DNA from 4 places in the Paenibacillus marchantiae genome. Region 1 is predicted to be linked to each of the others. Evidence: predicted binding sites of a transcription regulator. Region 1 holds the regulator's gene; each other region holds the start of a gene.

Region 1 (5,913 bases):
TCAACTGCTTAGAATTTTTTCGAACCGTTCTCTCGAACGAACGCGACATGAGAATCCCCCTTAGATGTTCTTTGTATCGGCTTACATAACTGCAAACCAACATTTCCCCCTATAATTTGCAACCTCTAGATAACAGGAAAAAACCTAAATATCATAATGATATCATTAGGTTTCCTTAATGTTTGAGTTTGCCTTGGTGGCCTTGATCGTTCTCATCATCTACAATTTCAATCGTATCCAGTTGTTGTCTGAAATTGCTTCGAATGTTATTCAAATAGATTTCTCTAAGTTTGGCACGTTCAGCGAGCTCTTCCTCTGTCAATCCAGTGGATTTTTGCTTACGGGCCAATTCATTAATACGTGCTACCAGACTATCTATATCCAAGCTTGTCCCCTCCAAAAATACAAAGTCATATTAACTTTGACATGTTAAGGGCAGCTTGTCAAGCTGACACGCATTAGCGCGTGTGGATATGCAGCTTTAATCTGTGAATTGAGGCAGTATTAAGACTTGCCCCACCTGTATTGAAGTTGAATGAAGTTGATTCACTTTCTTGATTGCTTCTATATATACACGTGTATCCATTGTTTCAGGTTTGTGATCCAATGATATACTCCATAGCGTATCTCCTTGTGAAACTGCCATCTTCCCCCCAGGCAACAGATCGTTCTCATTGCCAGCGAACACAGTCAATACTGTACTGCATCCAACCAGTATAATTAAGCTTACGATTATTAATTTCAAGACCCAAGTTGGGACATTACCTTTTGCAAAAACCTTTTTAAAATTCCTTATGTTAGTTTCAACCACTTCTGAATGCACCGGTTCGTAAATACTTTGATAAGTAGAATATCTCATTAAATATCGACCTCCAAACGTTTGTTCCTATCCTGTTGAAATTAATATAACACGAACACATGTTTTGTACAATAACTTTTTAGAACAATTGTTCGCTTTTTTTTGTTGATACTACATTCTATTATCTTTCTTCTATTGTATTGGAATTGTCATTTGCAGTATTTGATTAGACCAAAAGAAAATTTTCATCTTAATTTGCAAAAAAACATTGATTTTATGGCATTTTATTTAGAACTTATGTTTGTACGAACGGAGGTTCTATGTTATAATTTTCCCAAACGTTACTAAAATGGGGTTGATACGGTATGTCGAAGATATCCAGCAGGCAACAGGCTATTCTGGAGTTTATACGCAATGAAGTCCGGTTGAAGGGGTATCCTCCTTCCGTACGTGAAATTGGTGAAGCCGTTGGGTTGGCTTCCAGCTCTACAGTACATGGACATCTGGATCGTTTGGAGAAGAAAGGTCTGATTAGACGTGACCCAACCAAACCAAGAGCCATTGAACTTCTCAGCCAGGAAGAGTCAGAGCATTCACATCAGTTTGCTCACAGCGTTGCTCGCATTCCTGTCGTGGGTAAAGTTACTGCAGGGGTTCCAATCACAGCAACAGAAAATATCGAAGATTACTTCCCTCTTCCTACGCATTATGTAGGCGAACAGAAAGTATTTATGCTTTCGGTCGTGGGAGACAGTATGGTTGAAGCAGGCATTGTTAACGGAGACTATGTTATCGTACGTCAGCAGCAAACTGCAGATAACGGCGATATCGTAGTAGCCATGACTGAAGACGATGAAGCAACGGTTAAAACGTTCTACAAAGAGAAAGATCATATTCGTCTTCAACCGGAAAACTCGACTTTTGAACCGTTGCGTTTGAAACACGTTAGCATCCTGGGCAAAGTCATTGGCCTTTTCCGTGATATTCATTAATATGTATTGAAGTTGTACAGAGCTCTCACAATAAGATACATAAAGAGGTTGTCCCGTTCAACGGGACAACCTCTTTTTTCTTATACAACTTATATTGTTCTACGTTAGTAGATTATTCGCTGCGTTTAAGAATGCTTTTATGATGAGAAAACACATCAAAACTCTGTTGACCATGGTAGGAACCCATTCCACTTTCTCCTACGCCGCCAAACGGAAGATAATGTGATGTCATATGAGACAATGTATCATTAATGCAACCACCACCAAAAGATACTTGATTCAGAACCTGATTCTGCAGATCCTCATCCTGAGTGAAGAGATATAATGCCAGTGGTTTTGGACGGCGAACAATCTCATCTAGCATGGGATTGAGGTCGGTATACTTAAATACAGGAAGAACTGGACCAAAGATCTCTTCTTGCATCACTGGGGATTTCCAATCCACTTCCCCCAGTACTGTTGGTTCAATGAGCAGCTGATCACGTTCAGAACGTCCACCGATCATTGCTTTGCCATCTTGGAGTAACACCGATAAACGATCAAAGTTACGTGCGTTGACAATGTGCGGGAAATCAGCATTTCTCATCACATCGTCTCCAAATTTATCCTGAATTTCTGCACCGATCAATTCCAATAATTTGTCATGTACTTCCTCGTGCACAAGCAAATAGTCTGGAGCGACACAGGTTTGCCCAGCATTCAGGAATTTACCGCGCACAATGCGCTGAGCTGCCAGCTTCAAATCTGCATCCTGGTGGACAATGACCGGACTCTTACCACCTAGTTCTAACGTAACTGGAGTCAAATGCTCAGCAGCTGCCTTCATAACAATGCGGCCAACACCTGTACTGCCTGTAAAGAAAATATCATCAAACTTTTCTTTCAACAATGCCGTACTCGTCTCGACTTCCCCTTCCATAACTGCCAGGTACTCACTAGGAAATATCTCATGAATCAAATCATAAGTCAGACGTGACACGGCTGGGGTTAATTCAGACGGCTTAATAATGGCACAGTTACCCGCAGCAATGGCTCCAATTAGAGGGCCGAAAGCCAGTTGGAACGGATAGTTCCATGGTGCAATAATAAGAGCAACTCCATAAGGTTCAGGATAAATAAAGCTTGTTCCATCAGGTATAGCAGAATTTGTAGGCACAGGTTTTGGTGTAGCCCATTCCTCCAAATGTTCCAATGCAAAATCTAGTTCACCCAACACGATCCGAATCTCAGAGCCATAAGCCTCTGCTTCAGATTTATTTAGATCCGCACGAAGTGCGTCAAGAATACGTTGTTGATATTTCTCAATTCCCTGTCTTAATTGCTGAAGAGCACGAATACGGTACTCAATAGACTTAGTCTGACCTGTATAAAAAAATGTCCGCTGTTCGGCAACCAGTTGCTTCTCTTGTTCCATATTAACATCTCCAATTAATTGTCCAAAATTTAATTTCTAAAAACATAAATGAATTATAACGCAATTATATGAAACTATCAACATATAGATACTGTAAAAACAGAGCAAACAATTAAAACGCACTCTCGCTTCAACGATATGATCATAATTTAATTAACCATTCTATTTCTTATTGACTACATTAAAACCTCAATGCTAAGATGCCAAGATCTACACTACGAATACCTTTCCCTTTACCTTTTTTGTTTCGGTCCCTGATCTACTACAACGTGAGATAGTAATCGTTCTCGATAGCGCACACGGTTTCTGCCTATGTTATTTCTTCCTGAATTTTCTCTTCATTAAATACACTTGATATATACTTGGAATCAGGATACTTACTGCATATGTTTACGAGAATAGGATTGACAAAAAAAGAGGTCATTGCTACAATGGCCCTCATATCTTAAGGAAGGATGATTCAGATGATTCGTCGTCTAAAAAAACTAAAGAATGTGGCTACCGCATCACGCTTCTAAGTTACTCAGAAATATAACTTAGAAGCGAGGAATTTAAAATGAATATAAACCACTTTAATCACTGGTCCGAAATTAAGTATTTAAAGGACATTGTAACCAATCCATTAATTGATGTTGGCGATTACTCCTATTACTCTGGTTATTACGATAACCATTCATCTTTTGAAGATGGATGCGTGAGATATTTATGGGGAGATGAAAAATCGAGGAGCTTATTCAACCCGATTGAGGAATTTGGTTGGCAAATAGATCGATTAATTATTGGTAATTATGTATGTATCGCAGCCGGTGTCGTTATTCTTATGGGAGGAAATAACAATCACCATGCGGAGTGGATCACGGTTTATCCGTTCGCTAATCAAATTAGCCGTTCATTCTCACCCAAGGGAGATACCATTATAGAAAGCGATGCATGGATCGGCATGAATGCCATGATTATGCCTGGTGTTACCATTGGTGAAGGTGCGATTGTTGCAGCAGGCTCAGTTGTAACAAAAGATGTCTCCCCTTACACGATAGTTGGTGGAAATCCTGCAAAAGAGGTAAAGAAGCGTTTCTCAGAAGAAGAAATCATGAAGTTAAAAGAAATGCGCTGGTTTGATTGGAAAAGAGAATCAATTGAAGCAGTCACTCACTTGCTTTCGAGCTCTTCAATTAACAAGTTATATGAGCATTATTTATTAGAAATTAAGGACTGAGCTCCTATAGACATAAAGCTAGGTAGAATAATATTCTACCTAGCTTTTTTTATATCTCCTTGCCCACAGAAAAGAAAAACCCCTCAGCGCTAGAGCGCCAAGGGATTCAGCTATTAGTACAACGTGATATATTGATCGCGTTCCCATTGTGTGGACTTGTGTACGGTTTATGTACGATCCCTTCATATTTATTGTTTCTTTCAATATATATGCGCTATATACGACAATTAACAGGAACTAACGTTCGTATATAATCATAGCTTTTCACGACTTGGGGGATGTTTGGGGGACGAGTTGGGGGACGTCCCCTAAACTTCAAATTAACCGTTAGTACAGCTCCGATGGATCGCAAATCATATGTCCGAAACAACCCTATATAATAGAAGGAAAAAACTGAGCTCCTTGAGTAATCCCTTGGAGCTCTATCAATTATCGGCTTGCCCCGTCTCCTTTGTAGTCCTTCTTGCACCAAGTATGCTTCGCGGTGTTCTGGGTAACGAAAAAATATTCATTCACTTTTACATATTTAATTGAATATGTAGGATTTATTGTTTAGACAACATTTGTTAATTTTTGTAATATTAATTCTTTATTAACCCTGAGGAGGAAATAAGAACCAATTAAAAGAAAGATCAATCTACTATTAATTTTCACGCTTATTTTGTCTGTGTTTATCCCTTTATCTTCTGTAAGTGCTTATACGGGTGGCTATGCTAATGGCAAAGATTCCACAATTATGATTCCTGATATCTACTTTATTACAAAGCCACATGACTCTAAAGTTGTAACAACATTAATTACCGATAATAATGAAACGACAGGAGCTTTACTTCCTAAAAATAAAATGGTAATGATTGATTTAGGAACAGATAGAACAATTGATTCCTTTAAAATTAACAGCGATTTAAAAAATATGAGAATTAACTTTTACGATAGATCGACTGGTTATTTAAGTGAGTTCACCCTAAAAGGTGGGACTGGAACACTCGAACCACTACCCAACGGAAAAGTTATAAGTAAAGTAAGATACATTACTTTGTACACAATGTCTGGAGAAGACATTAATATTAACGAACTTGACTTCTTCTATAGTAAGGATCCGAATACATCACCTGACCCTACTGATCCGGTTGATCCAGTAGATCCAGTAGATCCAGCTGCAGATCGTGCCATTCTAGTTGTAACGATGACAACAGGCCTTGAAAAAGAGTTTGATCTCCCAATGAGTGATGTAAATGCATTCCTCAACTGGTACGATGCTCGTGATGCAGGCGCTGGCCCGGCCAAGTTCGCCATAAACAAATATGGCAACAACAAAGCGTACAGATTACGTGATATTCGATAAGATTTTGACATTTGAAGTAAGTGAATACACGACCAACTAATTACACGACTCTGTGCTTATTGCACGGAGTCTTTTCTTTAAAGAAATATATGGAAATAACCAAATAGGTCTGATAGACTATTCTGGATTGATTACAAAACTGGAGGA
Region 2 (5,913 bases), 1.8 Mb from region 1:
TTACGAACTTCAAAGTAAACGGCAGTGCAGGGCAGCCTGTGACCGTTACAATTAAAGCAACGGGGCATAGTTGGCTGGAAGTATACAAGGGCGAGAACTCTAGTGGAGAAAAGTTAGAGTACGGCAACACCGCTGAAGGAGACAGTTATACTTTTGAATTGGACAGTGCAGGAATGTACATTAAGTCCGGTTACGCTGCAGCGACCACAATTGAGGTTGCAGGGCAGGTTGTGACAGACGGGAAAGCGACAAACCGCATTCGGTTAAGACTTGGTGAGGATACGTCCTCCGCAGGTACTGAAGGCACTACAACGAATGAAACAGGAAGCACTACCGAAGGAAGCACCGGCACTAACGGCGAATAACCAAAGTTTCTGCGGGAGACACTAACCTTGTCTTAACTTGCAGTCAACTTTTGGTGAAGTGAGGTGGATGGCTGTGACAGTCAGCTGGATCGTAACAGGTTTGGGGATCATTGTCAGCCTCCTGGGTTATTACTTGACCCCAACTGCTTGGGGTTACGGTATTTTGGGTTTTGGACTTGCACATGTACTTCTGGGTGTGCTTGACATGTTCAGACAGCCTAATCGCAGCCGTTATTAGAATGGCAGCCGCACGGTAAGCATTTTTGGCAACCACCTCAAGTGGCAGCCAAAAATGCTTTTTTATTTTGAAAAACCTCATAAAATTAGACTTTTGCTTGGCGTATCCTCTATAATGTTACAGAACATATGATTAACTGAAAGGGTGACTGGTTTGAGTTCAGAAAATTCATTTGATATCGTGTCCAAAATGGACTTGCAGGAATTGACAAATGCCGTTACACAAACGGAAAAAGAAATTGGCACGCGTTATGACTTCAAGGGCAGCAAGAGCAGTCTGAAACTGGATAAGGATGCGTTAACGATCGTATCTGATGATGAGACCAAACTCAAGGCTGTTATCGATGTACTGCAATCCAAGATGGCTAAGCGGGGTTTACCTTTAAAAAACATTGATTATGCAAAAGTAGAACCAGCTTCTTCAGGTACAGTCCGCCAGCGTTTGAATTTCAAGCAGGGGATTGATCAGGATATCGCTAAAAAAATTAATATTCTGATTCGTGACTCCAAGATGAAAGTGAAGAGTCAGATTCAGGGAGATCAGCTCCGGGTAACAGGTAAAAGTAAGAATGATTTGCAGGCAGTTATGCAGTTATTGAACGGTGCCAATTTGCCTCTGGACCTGCAATATACAAATTTCAAATAATATCTCCTTTTTGTAGCTAGACGTGTTTTTTGACACTGCAATTGGCGTATATTATACTAAGTGTGCATTGCTGGCAGATAAGCATCAAAGCCCAGTCATCATCGTTTGCTGACTTTGTGAAAAGCAGTACATCTTCTGAAAGTCACCGGAACGTTTAAAACGGTTTTGCGTTTGAACGGTTGACTTTATTTTTTGCGTTTTTACATAGTGAGAGCACTTTTAGTGCTGATTGACAGTGAAACTGTAAATTTCATGTTCCGGATGATGAATACGGGATTAAGATGAATGTTTGGAGTAATGGAGGATAAGAGGGAGGGCGTCTTGTGAATTTACCCAACCGGATTACGCTTGCACGAATTTGCTTAATCCCTTTTTTGATGGTGTTCCTGCTCGTAGATTTTCCGTTCTATCCAGAGCCGTTGCAATTGGGAAGCTTATCGCTCCCGTATAATCAGTTGATTGCTGCTGTCATTTTTATCATTGCAGCAAGCACGGATGGAATTGACGGCTATCTGGCGCGGAAAAATAATATGGTCACCAACCTGGGGAAATTGCTTGATCCGCTGGCTGACAAGTTGTTGGTTACTGCGGTGCTAATTTCTCTTGTGGAAATGGGCAAGTTGGATTCCTGGATTGCTGTGGTCATTATTAGTCGTGAGTTTGCGGTTACCGGCTTGCGTCAGATTGCGTTATTGGATGGTTCGGTTGTTGCGGCAAGTGCCTGGGGCAAACTGAAAACCGTCGTGCAAATTGTGGCGATTGTACTGCTGTTGTTGAATAATTTCCCGTTCTCATTCACGGGTATTCACATGGACGTTATTGCCGTTTGGGCTGCAGCGATTATTACGATTTGGTCAGGCATTGATTACTTTATCAAAAACAAAAATTTGCTTCATTTATCGAAAGCGTAACGTTTGAGGTTAAATGGGTAAGTATGAAGAAATCATTTGTACGAAGGGCAATAGGAAATTATCCTATTGCCCTTTGATCACTCACCACGTGTACAGGAGGATGCTGAATGAAGGCAGAAATCATTGCAGTTGGCACAGAATTGTTGCTTGGACAAATTGTGAATACCAATGCTCGATATCTATCCCGTGAATTGGCTGCAATCGGGATTGATGTATATTTCCAAACGGTGGTTGGTGATAATCTAAATCGACTTAGTGACGCTATTCGCATCGCTCAGGGTCGTGCAGACGTCATTTTATTTTCTGGGGGCATAGGTCCTACACAGGATGACCTGACCAAGGATGCGATCGCGGCGGTCTTGAACCGCAAGCTGCATATAGATCGAATGGCCATGGACAAGATCGAGAGCTTCTTCCGAGATCGTAATGTAGACATGACCGAAAACAATCGTCGTCAGGCAATCGTTATAGAAGGCGGGACACCGCTGGCGAACCAAACAGGCCTTGCCGCAGGAAATGCGATTTCTGACAATGGCAAGCATTATGTAGTGATGCCTGGACCACCGAAAGAGCTAATTCCTATGTTTGAACAGGAAGTTAAGCCTTGGTTGTTCCAGCATGTACTGACAGAAGAAATGCCGATCTACTCGAAAATGCTGAAGTTTGCAGGAATTGGCGAATCGGCATTGGAAGACCGACTCCTTGATCTGATTGATACACAGACAGATCCTACCATTGCTCCTTATGCAAGTGAGGGAGAAGTTACGGTACGTGTATCTACAAAGGCTCCAAGTGAGAATGAGGCAAAGCTGAAGCTGGATGCAATGGAAGTTCAGATTCGGGAACGATTGCCAGAGCATCTCTACGCGAACGAGGATGTGCCTATAGAGTACACAATTGTAACGATGATGTCTGATATGGGTCTGACTCTTAGCGCGGCTGAGAGCTGCACAGGAGGGCTCGTCATGCAAAGTCTGACATCAGTTCCTGGCAGTGCGTCGATGCTTAAGGGCGGAATTGTATGTTACTCCAATGAAATTAAAGAGAAGCTGCTCCATGTGCCGCATTCCTATCTGGAAGGTGAAGATGCACCGGGCGCAGTGAGTCCGGAAGTGGCCAAAGTGCTGGCAGAGCAGATTCGAATGATTGGGGATGCCGACTTCGGTCTGTCAGTGACAGGTGTAGCGGGACCTGGTTATTCCGAACGCAAACCGCCAGGTCTTGTCTTCATCGCTCTGGCAGAGCGTGGTAAAGAGACAGAAATTGATGAACTGCGCATTAATGGCAATCGGGAGACGGTTCGGATTCGTTCAGCGAAAGCGATTCTTTACCGTTTGTGGCGCAAGCTTGTGGAGATGGACTAGTTAAGAGCTCGGATTGCATTTGCCAAGGCAAGCAAGTATAATAAAGGAAGACGGAAGAACCGTAAAATCAGGCTTTACAGCCTTGTTTACGGTTCTTTTTTCTGTTTAATGGAAAGTTTCCTTGAGGAAGAGGCGCCTCGGCCTTTACAAAAAAAACGAATGTATGTTCGAAAAAAAGCTTGGCAAACGTGTTAAAACAAGGTATCATTATCTTATAAACAGTAAAGGGTGTGAGCTTATTGTCAGACCGTCGTGCCGCGCTTGATATGGCGCTCCGTCAAATAGAGAAGCAATTTGGTAAAGGATCCATCATGAAACTGGGTGAGTCGACTCACATGAATGTGGAAATTATACCCAGCGGTTCCTTGGCTTTGGATATTGCATTAGGAACAGGCGGCTTGCCTAAAGGCCGTATTGTTGAAATATATGGACCTGAATCTTCTGGTAAAACAACCGTAGCATTGCATGCTATCGCTGAAGTACAAAGAGTGGGTGGACAAGCTGCATTTATCGATGCCGAGCATGCTCTTGACCCACAATACGCCAGTAAACTGGGTGTTAACATTGACGAATTGCTTCTGTCTCAGCCAGATACGGGTGAGCAAGGGCTTGAAATTGCAGAAGCTCTTGTACGTAGTGGTGCTGTGGACATTGTCGTTATTGACTCTGTGGCTGCATTGGTACCGAAAGCAGAAATCGAAGGCGAAATGGGTGATTCCCATGTCGGTTTGCAAGCGCGTCTGATGTCTCAGGCACTGCGTAAACTGTCTGGTGCAATCAGTAAATCCAAAACGATCGCGATCTTTATCAACCAACTTCGTGAAAAAGTCGGGGTTATGTTTGGTAACCCAGAAACAACACCTGGTGGTCGTGCCCTGAAATTTTATTCCACGGTACGTCTGGATGTACGCCGTATTGAGAGTATCAAATCAGGAAATGACATGATTGGTAACCGTACACGTATTAAAGTGGTGAAAAACAAAGTAGCACCTCCGTTTAAACAAGCGGAAGTGGATATCATGTACGGTGAGGGTATTTCGAGAGAAGGCAGTATCATTGACATTGGTACTGAGCTGGACATCGTCAATAAAAGTGGTGCATGGTACTCATACGAAGGCGAGCGTTTAGGACAAGGCCGTGAGAACGCGAAGCAGTTCATGAAAGAGCATAAAGATATTGCTGAAATCATTGAACAAAAAATTCGTGTAGCCAGTAACTTGACTACTGCAGTTCCTGCGCCAACTAGCGAAGAGCAACAAAAAGAAGCAGCAGAAGAACAAGAACTATTTGAAATTAACGAGTAACCTCCCTTGTAGGAAGGGCCCTAGAGGGCCTTGCCCTCTGAACTCCCAAAGCTTGTCTGATTGAGCTTGCTCGATCTAGCTTGGGGTATGGTGTGTGCGCTCGCGCTGTCCAACAGCCTCTGTCCGAATGGGCAGAGGCTGTTGGCACGTTTACTATTAGGGAGAGGCCGGATATTGTTTCCGGCCTTTTGTATTAGCGTCTGATGTCTCTGTGAAGTTACGCTAAACGTATTCAGTGTAGCTGTGTTATCTCCGTCGGAGATGTATTCGAGGAAGTCTTTTATTTTGCTATGCACTTGTCAGTTAGGCCGTGCAGTTCAGACACACAAAATGGCATGGAAGGGGAGACTGAAATGGATCAACATGAAGATGATTTATATGAAGAAGCCGAGCTGGAGGGAATCTCCCAATTCCCGGATAACGAAGAACTTACCATTACACGAGTTGAACGAACGAAGAGCAGGGAAGCTCGTTACCGAATTACCTTTGGTTTATATTCAATTACGGTGCTTGAAGATGTAATGATTAAATATCGTATGACCCGGGGAAATACGTTTCTGAAAAAAGACTTGGAAGATATCATCGTAGCTGACGAGCGACAGCGGACGTATGTGCAGTCTTTGCGATATCTGGAGCATAAACCTCGGACACGCCACGAATTAAGTCAGAAGCTTCGTCAGAAAGAGTTTGCTGCACCGTTGATTGAAGAGGCCCTGGATCGGCTTGAGCGGGAGAATTTGGTCGATGACGAACTGTTTGCGAAGGAATGGACTCGTCAGCGTATGGAGGGCCAGCGGAAGGGAAAACTGTGGATAAGGCAAGAGCTGCGTCAGAAGGGCATTGCCAATGATCTGATTGCTGAAGCGCTGGAAGGTGTAAGTACAGATGCGGAATTTGAGACGGCTCTAACCGCCGGACGCAAAAAATGGAATCAGGTCAAAGGAGACATCCAGGAGAAGAAACGTAAAACGCTTCCCTTCTTGATGCGACGAGGTTTTTCCATGGATATGGTGCGTCGGGTCGTGAATTGTTTAATTGAAGAAGACGAGGTTAAAGACCCCGAAGAAGACGAAGCGTTGTTATGGG
Region 3 (5,913 bases), 410 kb from region 1:
CCAACTGTGACAATTTGGGTCCATTTTTTATTTTTCCGCGGATTTTAAAGGAATCATTTCCCTCTTGCACATACACTATAGCAAATGTAATCGGCTTATCTTGGGTCCAGTTAAACGTTTCCAGACTTACTCTGCTGTTTATGGTATAATATAACAATTGAATCCCCACTACCGTTTAAGCGAGGCGGATTATGAAAACGTTAAAGCCAAGAGTCTTTATTGGCTGCTCGCTGGAAGCGAAGCCGATTGCAGCCGCAGTACACGAAAACTTGCGTTTCTCGGCCGAAGTTACCCCTTGGTACTCCGGAGTTTTTAATCCAAGCAGCTATACCATGGACGATTTGGAAGCAGAAGTGCGTACAACAGACTTTGCCATTTTTATTTTTCATCCGGATGATATATCGAAAATTCGTGGGAAGTACTATGCATCTGTCCGTGATAATACAATGCTGGAAATGGGTTTGTTTATGGGTCGTCTGGGGCGAAAGCGTATTTTTTTCATTCTTCCAGAGGATATTACTGACATCAAAGACGCTTCCAAGATCGAAGGTTTACGCATGCCTACAGACCTGCTGGGATTAAATCCACTGGTTTATGAAATTCGTTCAGACGGGAAATGGGCGCCAGCCGTCTCGGTGGCCTGTTCCAAAATCGCCGACAGCATCGAAGAACAGGGGCGATGGAGCGATCCCGAAGTGGAAAAAATTATCGAGAAGCACAAAAGGTCTGAGGGTGAAGCCCGATTACAGTTGCTCAAGCTGCTGCGATTCTTCAGGGAGTTACTGCGTACCCGCAAAGCAGATTCGGTTATGTTGGAGCGAATGAGCGATGCACTTCGAAGTGCATTTGTATCCCTTCCTCCATTTGCCGTGCGTGGGACTGCCATATACCGTACAGATGACAGTGGTCATATTGAACAATTATGTGGTAACGTTGGGGAACCGGGGAGAAAATATAACTTGTCCGCCAACGACGACAAACAACCTGATGATCCGAAGCGAATTCTGGTTATTGATTCTTACCGGGAGAACAAGATCAAGATCAATCTCTACGACGACTACCTTGAGAAAGAGTATCTGCTATGCTATCCTGTAGCCAAGAGGTATGTAATCACAGTCCATATTATTGGACATATTGAAGCGGATGAGGCGATATTTCAGCAGATGGATTTGGAGAACCGTCATCTGTTCAACGCCATCAACGATTTGTTAGGAGGCGAACCGGAATGAAACCGGAAACGAAAAAAATAAGCAAGCGCTGGGGCAGCGACAAAAAGGTACGCCTCAGTTCTGCGCCCGAATCATCACGACCGGTTCCGGAACCCAAGGAAGAAGATCGTTTCCACAAACCGGCCGTACCGCTGACTACCATTGGCCCTTCGCTGAAGGGTAAAGAAAGACCTTACAAAGTGATTCTGGAAAAAGAGGCTCTTTACGAGAAGCCTCAGTATCTGGCTTAACCGCTTTATGCTCATATACAACTCTGCCGTCTGGTTCGGCAGATCATCTGGCCCCGCCGCCCAAGGCAGGGGCTTTTTTGTTGCAATCACTTTCGCAATTCTTCATAACCTTCGCCGATCAACGAACCAAAAGCTCTTCATCTCTTACTCTGATGCATTAAGTCGTTTTCTTTATGCCCTTAGGTTTCCTGCAAAACCCAAAAATTATACCTTATTTTGGAGAAGGCTTGTCCCTATTTCAACACCTTAAATCTCAGCATAAATCGCATATGGGCTACTTCCAATATTTCTCGGTTGTATTGTGTATCATCATTGCATATATTGATTATAATATAAGAACATACGTTCTGTAAATAAGAACATGTCCGAATTCAAGGTTAAGGAAGTGAAAGTATGTCATCATCCCCTTCCGCCCCATCCCCTGCGGATGAAGACCACCGATTGATTAAAAGCATGGTTGTACGCACTCTTCTGCTGGATGTGCTTGAACGGGATATTCGCACACTGGATACGTTGCAGCTCAAAATGCCAGAGGTCTACATTCTGTCTCTAACCCGCATTCAGAATGATGTACTTAAGGAAATGCTTACGCTTCGCAAACAGATGAGAACTCGTGGCGTCAAGGTTCTGGAGGAGAAACGGCAAGTTGATGGAATCGAAACCCAGTACCTGTGCAGAGGATATTTGCAGCGGTTCTATATGCTGTGGACGTTCGCGCGGAATGAAGTCAAAAAAGAGCTTAGTCGGCATCTGGATATGGACTTGACCCAGCCGTTATAGCTAATTCATCTGCTTGATGTATCCATCATCGTTTGAATTCACATTTCTTAGTCCACTTAGTTCAATTACTCCTTAAACTCCTCACCCTTCTGCCTAATCGAAACAGGTTGACCCCGGGAGGCTGCGTTCATTAAGATGGAATAGACATGTCTGTGCATTCCGTTCAGACTTGTAATGAAAATGGATTCCTATAAGCAAACAAGCCTGCCTGCCATTAACGGCGGACAGACTTGTTCATTAGGAGTTGCTTTCAACGTCTTATCAATCAAGGAGTTGTACTTCATGGACTTGAATTCGCATTTAATTAATAATCAAACATCCGCACATACAGGCATTGCCGCAAATGTTACTGAGCTGATAGGCCAGACACCTGCCGTCAGACTGAACAGACTTACAGGTAGCGATTCCGCTGACGTATACGTCAAGCTGGAATACTTCAATCCGAGCGGCAGCGTCAAAGACCGTGCCGCCTATAACCTGATCGTTCAGGCTGAACGGGCAGAACTACTGCTTCCCGGCGCAACCATTATCGAACCAACCAGCGGCAATACCGGCATCGGTCTTGCAATGAATGCTGCTGCCAAGGGATATAAGGCCATTCTGATCATGCCGGACAACATGTCCAAGGAACGCATCAACATTCTGAAAGCCTATGGCGCAGATGTCGTGCTCACCCCTGCCGCAGAACGGATGCCTGGCGCGATTCGCAAGGCCAAAGAACTTCAGGCCGACATTCCGGGAAGTTTCATTCCCCAGCAATTCGAGAATCAAGCGAACCCGGACATCCACCGGATCACCACGGCTCCCGAAATTATGCAGCAGATGGAAGGCAAGCTGGACGCCTTTATCGCCACGGCGGGAACAGGCGGTACGATCACCGGAACGGGAGAAGAACTGCGTAAGCAGCTGCCGGACATTCGTATCTATGCGGTAGAGCCGAAAGGTTCTCCTGTGCTGTCCGGCGGCGAGCCCGGACCCCACAAGCTCGTCGGTACAAGTCCGGGGTTCATTCCGGACATTCTGAATACCGACGTGTGGGATGCCATTATCCAGGTGTCCGATGAGGATGCACTGGATACGATGCGGCAGCTTGCTGCCCGGGAAGGGCTGCTACTCGGCCCTTCCTCTGGCGCTTCGGTGTGGGCCTCCCTGCGCATCGCGCGGGAACTGGGGCCGGGTCACCGAGTGCTCTGCATTGCGCCCGATACCGGGGAACGGTATTTGAGCATGGGTATTTTTTAACAAAGAAAAACTCTTACACAAGTTAAAGACTCCCCTCCAAAATGAGCGCTTGATCACAGCTGGACGTTGAATCCGTAGCGTACAAGTACTTATTCTGGAAAGGAGCCAGTTAAGTTAAATATTCTAAATATAGAACTAGTGTGTCAGGGTTGTCCATTCTACACCTTCGGGAAGCAGAGCCGCAATGCGGTCTTTTGCTTCCTTTTTGGTATACAGCGATTCATCGAGAATGACCGCAGAACCGGAATCCGTGCTCGTCCGAATCAGACGTCCAAGACCTTGCTTTACACGCAGCAGCATGTATGGAAGATCGATCTCTTCATAAGGTGCCGCTGACGCTGTGCGTTTTGCATTGAATACAGGGTCCTGTGGTGGATACGGGAGCGACCAGATCATGACATTGGATAATGACGGTCCTGGAACGTCCAGACCTTCCCACAGATTGACGGAGCACAGTACACTCTCCTCATCCTCCTGGAAAGCGGCAATCAGGTCACTAATCTCCCGATCTCCCTCATACATAAAGCGTAACCCTTGAGCCTCAGGGACATGAACAATGTCCTGCTTGAATGCACGCAGCTCTTCCATCGTACGGAACAGAATCAGGGCACGACCCCCACTCTCCTGAAGCAACGTTACGGCGTCACGCAACCGATTTTCATTTTCCGGGTGACCAGGTACGGTTTCATCTGTAATCTTCATCTGCATTTTGTCCGCATAGTCATATGGAGAAGCCACGGAGAACGATACAAAATCATCAATCCCCAGACTGTCTGCCACATAACGGAATGAATTATCCACAGATAACGTTGCGGATGAGAAGACAATCGGAATGCCTGTGTTGAACACACGCTCGTTCAGAATTTCCTTCACGGTACGCGGCATGATCGATAAGGTTGTCTCGTCATCGCTCTGTTCAGCCCAGCAGATGTACCCATCTTCCTTACGGAACAACGCAAGGGCAGACTGAATCATGTCCAGATGTTCTTCCACTACACGCATCTGATAGCCGTCCAGCGAGAACAATCCGCTCTCAAATACCAATTCTTCGCCGATCGCATCCAATACGCTGGTCAGTCGTTCAATCTCCCGCAGCAACGGCGGTTCTACCCGCACTTCTTTCCGTTCCGATCCGGGAATGGCTACCGTATACGTATCCAGCAACGCGAACAGTCGCTCACTGCTCTCTATCGCTTCATCCACACGCTCGGCGAGGGATTCACGAATCTCACCTTCAAGCAGGCGAGTGACGAGTTCCTCGAAGATGCGGTGTTTCAATTTGTAGCTCAGTGCGTTCAGGGCCGCTTCTTCCAGCAAATGTCCTTCATCAAATACAACCGAGCTGTGATCAGGCAGCAATGGCAATTGTCCCTCGCGTTTGCGCGCTTCATAGGTCCACACATGCTCCATATAGTAATCATGGGAACAGATGATGATGTCCTTGGAACGGCGGTAGTGGTCACGTGATAACGTCAGACCACAGCGTTGACGTTTGGGACAAACGAAGCAATCCTGGAACGGGTCCCAGTTAATTTTATTCCACTGGCGATCATTCAGATGTGGATACTGTTTACGGTCACCATACGGATGGAAGGCCTGAAGCGTACCCGGCGTATTCACAAAATCCGGAAGGCTCTCATGCACCTCTTCGATCACCTGCGCATCCTCGTCCGCAAATCTCATCGCACTTAATTTATTCAGACAGACGTATTGGTCAGGTGATTTTCCCAGACGTGCATCCACTTCCAAGTCCAGATGTGCAGCCAGCTTCGCAATATCTCCGCCGGGCTTCACAAGCTGTTCAATCAAGGACTCATCAGCACAGGCAATCACCGCCGGTTTACCCGTATAACGTGCATAACAGACCGCGTAGAGCAGATAGACTAGTGTCTTGCCTGTCCCCACACCAGCCTCAGCCATAATGGTCTTTTTATCTCCATAGGCCCGTTCGAGCTGGTACGCCATAAAAATCTGTTCATCCCGTACCTCGAAGCCAGACTCAGGCAAAATATCGTAAAAAACATCGGCAACCCATTCCCCGAGACGGGATACAAAAGGTTCAGCCGGATCATATGCAAAAGGATAACGTTGTGTAGACAATCCTAAGTCAGCCTCCATTCTTCTATAAGTGGTGCATTTTTATCTAAAAACCGTCCATAGGGCAAAAGTTAATTATCCCACGCCATGAGGTGGGTGACAAGCTTTTTTTAATGGAAACGATGTATAGAACCGCTTTGCAGGGAAAATATATATTTGAATCCATCATAAGGAAAGGCGGTGCTCCATGAATCATCAGTCTTCACAACCTGAGCATTCCTCAGACAAGGCACCCGAGACATTAACGGATCGGCAAGGCCATCCCATCACGGACAATCAGAATGTTCGAACCGTCGGCAGTCGGGGACCGACTACGCTGGAGAACTATCACTTTC
Region 4 (5,913 bases), 700 kb from region 1:
AGGCAGGGAAACCCGTCCGATCTGCAGTCCGACCAGCTCGGTGGTCAGGCACGTTCCGATGTTGGTTCCAAGAATAATGCCAAGTGTGCGTCCGTAGGTAATTAATCTGGCGTTCGCCAGTCCAATAGTGAGTACGGTGACGGCGGTACTGCTTTGCAGCAGGGCAGTAGCGCCTGCGCTAAAAGCCATGCCTTTCCAGGGAGCAGAGGTAGCTCGGCCCAACCATCCAGCCAGCATGGGCCCGGCCATCCGCTGTAAGGCTGTTTCCATCAGCTTCATCCCACCAAAAAAGATAAGAAGCCCATATAACAGGGGCAGCACAACATCTCTGAACATGAGTTAACATCATTCCTTCCGTGCATATCCTTATTCTCATCCTATGAGTAAATAAGGACAACCATGACAGGCTAACGGAATTCTGGAGTCAACAGCATTTGAAAGACCTATAAGTTTCCTTAACGGTCACCCAAATTACCACCACAATTCAAAAGATACGGAGACTCTGCAAACGTAGCGAAGGGGATGGAATTGGAACTGTAGAAGCGAAGCGTTCGCCTTTGTCTCCGGATTTTCCCTTTTGAGAAAGGGAATCAGAAAAATCTGGGGATAACAGCGATCGAAAGTCCGATTCATCCCCGAAGCGGACACCCAAATTAACGCGCCCCTATTCAAAAGATACGGAGATTCTGCAAACGTAGCGGAGGGGATGGAATTGGAACTGTAGAAGCGAAGCGTTCGCCTTTGTCTCCGGATTTTCCCTTTTGAGAAAGGGAATCAGAAAAATCTGGAGACAACAGCGATCGAAAGTCCAATCCATCCCCGTAGCGGTCACCTTTGCACCAAACCTATCTTTTCAACAACTAACTATGAAAGAAGTGGATCTATCTTGCCATCAGTTACACTGGAACGCAGCCGCAAAAAGCGGCTTGAACATGCACATCCATGGATATATAACAATGAAATTGCCTCTGTTGAAGGAAACCCCGAGCCGGGAGATCTGGTCAACGTATTGAATCACCAAGGTCGCTATCTTGCGACGGGATACTATAATCCTGCATCTCAAATCACAGTTCGAGTCGTGGCCTATCAACCTTTGGAGTTTGAACAGATGGACACCGCGTTTTTTGCAGCGCGTTTCCGCGATTGCTTGCGCCACCGGGAGCGTTTTATCCAGGATGGAGAGGCATACCGTCTCGTTTATGGGGAAGCTGATTTCCTGCCAGGACTGATCGTTGACCGTTTTGGCAGCATCCTTGTAGTTCAATTGCTCACATTGGGTATGGACCGTTGCCGCGAAGCAATTGTACAAGCTCTAATTGAAGTAATGCAGCCGGAAGGCATCTATGAACGCAGTGATGTGTCCATTCGTGAACTGGAAGGCTTGGAGCAGACGAAAGGACCATTGTATGGGGATTGCCCGCGTCATGTCACGGTAACGGAGAATGGATTGCTCATTAAGGTGGATATCGTAGAAGGCCAGAAGACAGGGTACTTCTTTGACCAGCGAGAGAATCGTGCAGCCATCGAACCACTTATGAAGGGTTGGGGTTACAAGAGTGGCATTACGCTCCAACAGACCGAGCAGGATGGTACGCAGCAGTTGCTTCCTGTGAATAAAAGTGGCAAGGTTGTGACGTTCCCTTATTGGGATGGGGCTACTGTGCTGGAATGTTTCTCCCACACAGGCAGCTTCACATTGAACGCCTGCAAATATGGAGCCAAAAAAGTAACATGTCTTGATATCTCAGAGCATGCGATTGAAAGTGCACGTACCAACGTAGAGCTGAACGGTTTCACTGACCGGGTTGAATTTGTCGTTGCGGATGCATTCCAATACTTGCGTGAGCAGGTGAAAGGCCTCGATGAGCGTAACGTACGTGCACGTGCTGGCGAACAGAAAGTGGATACGTCCAAGGCGCTTGCAGCCAGTGGTAAAACATTTGATGTGGTTATCCTCGATCCGCCAGCCTTTGCCAAAACGAAATCAGCAGTCAAAGGCGCATGCCGTGGATATAAGGATATCAATCTGCAAGGAATGAAGCTGGTGAATGAGGGCGGGTATCTGGTAACGGCAAGCTGTTCATATCACATGCGTCCGGATCTCTTCCTGGAAACCATTGCGGATGCAGCCGAAGATGCAGGCAAAGTACTGCGTCTGATCGACTGGAAAGCAGCCGGTAAGGATCACCCGCAAATTCTGGGCGTAGACGAAGGTCATTACCTGAAATTTGCCATCTTCGAAGTGCGCAGCAAAAAGAATTAATCGAGCGATTTCCATTTAAGTCGAACATACATTTACGCAAAGAGTCCACAGTTTTCATAAGCTGCGGGCTTTTTGCTATGCTCGTGCATATGATCTCTGGAATTGCCGGATAGTGGCAAACGTATGTTCCGAACCAAGTCAGATATGTTATACTGGGAATTAAAATCTGTTCGTGATGGTTTGGAGGATTAAACATGTCCGTACGCTTTGTTATTGGCCGGGCAGGCAGCGGCAAGAGTACGCTGATTACCCGGGAAATCACATCCCTGCTACAAAAGGAACCGCAAGGTAAACCACTGATTCTGCTGGTCCCGGAACAGAGTTCGTTTCGAACCGAACAGTCACTGGTTTCTTCAGGTGCTATAAAAGGTACCATGCGTGCTGAAGTGCTTGGTTTTCGCCGATTGGCCTATCGGGTAATGCAGGAGGCAGGTGGTTCTGCACGTATTCCCATTGGAGCTGAAGGTAAAAAAATGCTGCTCTACAAAGTGCTCCAGCGTCGTAAGGAAGAATTGAAGCTGTTTGCAGCATCAGGCAGTCAGCTGGGATTTATCGGAGACTTGAATGATCTATACAGTGAGTTTAAACGTTATGAACTTGACCCCACTTCACTGGAAGAAGGACTTTCCGCATGGAATACTTCCTCTTCTGCACCGATTCTGGGAGACAAGCTGCATGACTTGCTTCTTATATACCGTGATTATGAACAGGAATTAACCCAACTATATATCGATGATGAAGACACGTTGACTGAACTAACAGAGCGGTTGCCGGAGAGCACGCTGCTGCAAGATGCACAGATCTGGATCGATGGATTTCAGGGATTTACCCCGCAGGAAATGAGTGTCATTGGAAGATTGATGCTGCAAGCTTCTTCCGTCACAATTGCATTGACGTTGGATCGTGCTTACGACCACGGCGCACTTCCAGGAGAACTGGAGCTGTTCCATCCCACAGCGAGTGCATATGCACGTCTCAAAGGCATGGCTGAGGATCTGGGTGTTCTTAATGAGACAACCGTGCTTCAACTGGAAGTTTTGCCAAGATATGAAGGCAGTCCTGGACTGGCGCATTTGGAGGCTGGCTTTGATCGTAGAGTCCGCTGGAAGAGTGAGGGGCGTGATGCGGGTGTCCGACTTTACGCCGCTGAGAACCGCCGGGCTGAGATGGAAGGAGCACTTCGTGAGATGCGTCGTCTGGCGCAAGATGAAGGTGCGCGTTATCGAGATATGGCAGTGCTCGTTCGTCAGTTGGATACATATGCCGACATTGCTGAGCCTCTATTCAGGGATTATGGCGTGCCTGTCTTTCTGGATCGGAGAAGAAATGAACTACATCATCCATTATCGGAATTTATTCGTTCAGCACTCGATATCGTTCGCCGTCGCTGGCGTTATGAGGATGTATTTCGCTGTGTGAAAACGGATCTGCTGCTCCCACGTGGCGGTTCCATTACACGTGAAGATATGGACCAGCTCGAAAATTATATATTAGCTTGCGGAATTCACGGATACCGCTGGACAGATGGCAAGCCATGGAAGTATGTACCCAGCCTGTCCCTGGAAGACAACGATCAGGATGTCCGCAGCCGGGGCCGGGAACAAATGCTGTCCTTAATGGAAAAATGCCGTACGGTGATTGTTGATCCACTGGGTGCTTTTGAGAAACGAATGAGCAAGGCAAAGACAGCTAAAGACCAATGTGCGGCGCTTTACAGATTACTGGAAGATGCCGAGATTCCTTGGAAGCTGGATCAGATGTCTGCAGAAGCCAAGGCTCAGGGTGATCCGGAACGTTCGAGAGAGCATCGTCAAATGTGGGGTGCCGTCCTTGATCTATTAGATCAGATGGTTGATATGATGGGGGCCGAACGGCTGGATATCGATTTATTTGCCGGGCTAATGGAGACCGGATTAACCGAACTGAAGCTGGGACTTGTTCCTCCAGCGCTTGATCAAGTGTTGATTGGATCGATGGATCGTACACGTCTTCAGGGTATCAAGTACGTATTTATTCTGGGTGCAGTAGAGGGTGAACTGCCTGCTGTCCCTCAAGATGATGGTGTATTAACTGAGCAGGAACGGCTGCTGTTGACGGAGAGAGGTTTGGGGCTTGGGCCAGGAGCAACAAGACAAATGTTGGATGAACGCTTTCTGATATATACAGCCCTGACAGCGGCGAGCAATCAGTTATGGCTGAGTTATCCCGTTGCAGATGATGAAGGGAAAACATTGCTACCCTCAGAAATTGTACGACATGTACGGAAGATGTTCGGTCTGCATGAGCAGCCATTACTTGCCCAGCCGCCGGTTACAAATGCTGAAGAGGTGCACTGGTCTTATGTTATTCATCCTGGTCAGAGCCTCTCTTATCTCATCGGACAGTTGCGCAGATGGCGCCGTGGAGAAGATATTTCTGAAATGTGGTGGGCGATCTATAACTGGCATGTCTCTCGGGAGACAAGCAGACCTCAGCTGAAACAATTGCTTGGATCGGTCTTTTATCGCAATCGGGCGTTACCTCTGCGTACGGCTACCAGCCGTAGATTATATGGTACAGAGGTAAGGACCAGTGTCTCCAGAATGGAGCGTTTTGTGGCGTGTGCGTTCTCCCATTTTGCATCCCATGGGCTGCGACTGAAAGAGCGCCAGTTGTACCGCTTGCAAGCCCCTGATATAGGACAATTGTTCCATGCTGCCTTGAGTCAGCTTGCCATGCGTTTGCGTGAGCAGAATCGCAGTTGGGGCAGTCTGTCTCCGGATGAATGTCGGAAGGAAGCGGAGCACACCGTGGAGCAGATTGCACCACAGTTGCAGGGAGAGATTTTGCTTAGCACGAAACGGTATGGTTATATCTTCCGCAAGCTGAAGGATATCGTTAGCCGGGCGTCGGTTATTCTGGGTGAACAGTCCAGACGAGGAAGCTTTGAACCGATTGGGTTGGAGCTTGATTTTGGGCCAGGTAAACCCCTGCCACCGCTTCGTTTTGAATTGGAAAATGGCTGTGTGATGGAGATTGTGGGGCGGATCGACCGCGTGGATGTGGCCGAAGGAGAGAACGGCCTGCTGCTGCGGGTTATTGATTACAAATCGAGCCAGACCGACCTCAAACTCCATGAAGTGTATTATGGCCTGTCATTACAGATGCTCACGTACTTGGAGGTTCTGCTTAGTGCTGCCGAGGAGTGGCTTGGAGAATCGGCGATGCCTGGAGGAACACTCTATTTCCATGTGCATAATCCGTTGCTTCAATCCGCGAACGGCATGACTTCTGAGCAGGCAGGACAAGAACTGCTGAAACGGTTCAAAATGAAAGGCTTGCTGCTCGCGGATCGGGATGTGATCGCTCAAATGGACAATACCCTGGACAAAGGCTACTCAGCTATTATTCCAGTTGCGCTTAAGGCGGATGGCAGCTTTTATAGTAGCGCTGCTGTAGCTACGCCGGAGCAATGGGATACATTGCTTGCTTCAGTTCGCAGCAATATACGTGAGATTGGCACCCGGATTACGGACGGGGATGTCGCGATTGAACCTTACCGTATCCAGCAGGAGGTTGCATGCACCTTCTGTCCGTACAAGCCAGTCTGTCAATTTGATGAAAATATCGAAGGTAATGAATATAATCTGTTGTCCAAACCGGGCAAACAG

The links. The regulator LexA, encoded in region 1, represses DNA repair genes until DNA is damaged. The targets are predictions, from matches to a motif close to CGAACATATGTTCG.
Region 2: recA (recombinase RecA) is a predicted target of LexA. The motif match lies at 3,680-3,693, and genes of this name have one in related genera.
Region 3: PTQ21_RS26350 (YhjD family protein) is a predicted target of LexA. The motif match lies at 1,795-1,808, and genes of this name have one in related genera.
Region 4: addB (helicase-exonuclease AddAB subunit AddB) is a predicted target of LexA. The motif match lies at 2,380-2,393, and genes of this name have one in related genera.

The regions. Positions count from the first base shown of each region.
Region 1 is NZ_CP118270.1:5,432,468-5,438,380, forward strand. It holds gene PTQ21_RS24345 (hypothetical protein) at 1-49, opposite strand, end outside; gene PTQ21_RS24350 (DUF896 domain-containing protein) at 176-385, opposite strand; gene PTQ21_RS24355 (LysM peptidoglycan-binding domain-containing protein) at 482-859, opposite strand; gene lexA (transcriptional repressor LexA) at 1,165-1,791, shown strand; gene PTQ21_RS24365 (aldehyde dehydrogenase) at 1,904-3,205, opposite strand; gene PTQ21_RS24370 (CatB-related O-acetyltransferase) at 3,762-4,421, shown strand; gene PTQ21_RS31520 (hypothetical protein) at 5,083-5,766, shown strand.
Region 2 is NZ_CP118270.1:3,675,124-3,681,036, forward strand. It holds gene PTQ21_RS16835 (helix-turn-helix domain-containing protein) at 1-365, shown strand, start outside; gene PTQ21_RS16840 (hypothetical protein) at 433-603, shown strand; gene PTQ21_RS16845 (YajQ family cyclic di-GMP-binding protein) at 757-1,248, shown strand; gene pgsA (CDP-diacylglycerol--glycerol-3-phosphate 3-phosphatidyltransferase) at 1,572-2,159, shown strand; gene PTQ21_RS16855 (competence/damage-inducible protein A) at 2,267-3,523, shown strand; gene recA (recombinase RecA) at 3,763-4,827, shown strand; gene PTQ21_RS16865 (regulatory protein RecX) at 5,181-5,913, shown strand, end outside.
Region 3 is NZ_CP118270.1:5,845,467-5,851,379, forward strand. It holds gene PTQ21_RS26340 (nucleotide-binding protein) at 192-1,229, shown strand; gene PTQ21_RS26345 (hypothetical protein) at 1,226-1,459, shown strand; gene PTQ21_RS26350 (YhjD family protein) at 1,853-2,239, shown strand; gene cysK (cysteine synthase A) at 2,522-3,481, shown strand; gene PTQ21_RS26360 (ATP-dependent DNA helicase) at 3,617-5,599, opposite strand; partial or broken gene PTQ21_RS26365 (catalase) at 5,766-5,913, shown strand, end outside.
Region 4 is NZ_CP118270.1:6,134,058-6,139,970, reverse strand. It holds gene PTQ21_RS27715 (Na/Pi cotransporter family protein) at 1-336, opposite strand, end outside; gene PTQ21_RS27710 (class I SAM-dependent rRNA methyltransferase) at 887-2,263, shown strand; gene addB (helicase-exonuclease AddAB subunit AddB) at 2,458-5,913, shown strand, end outside.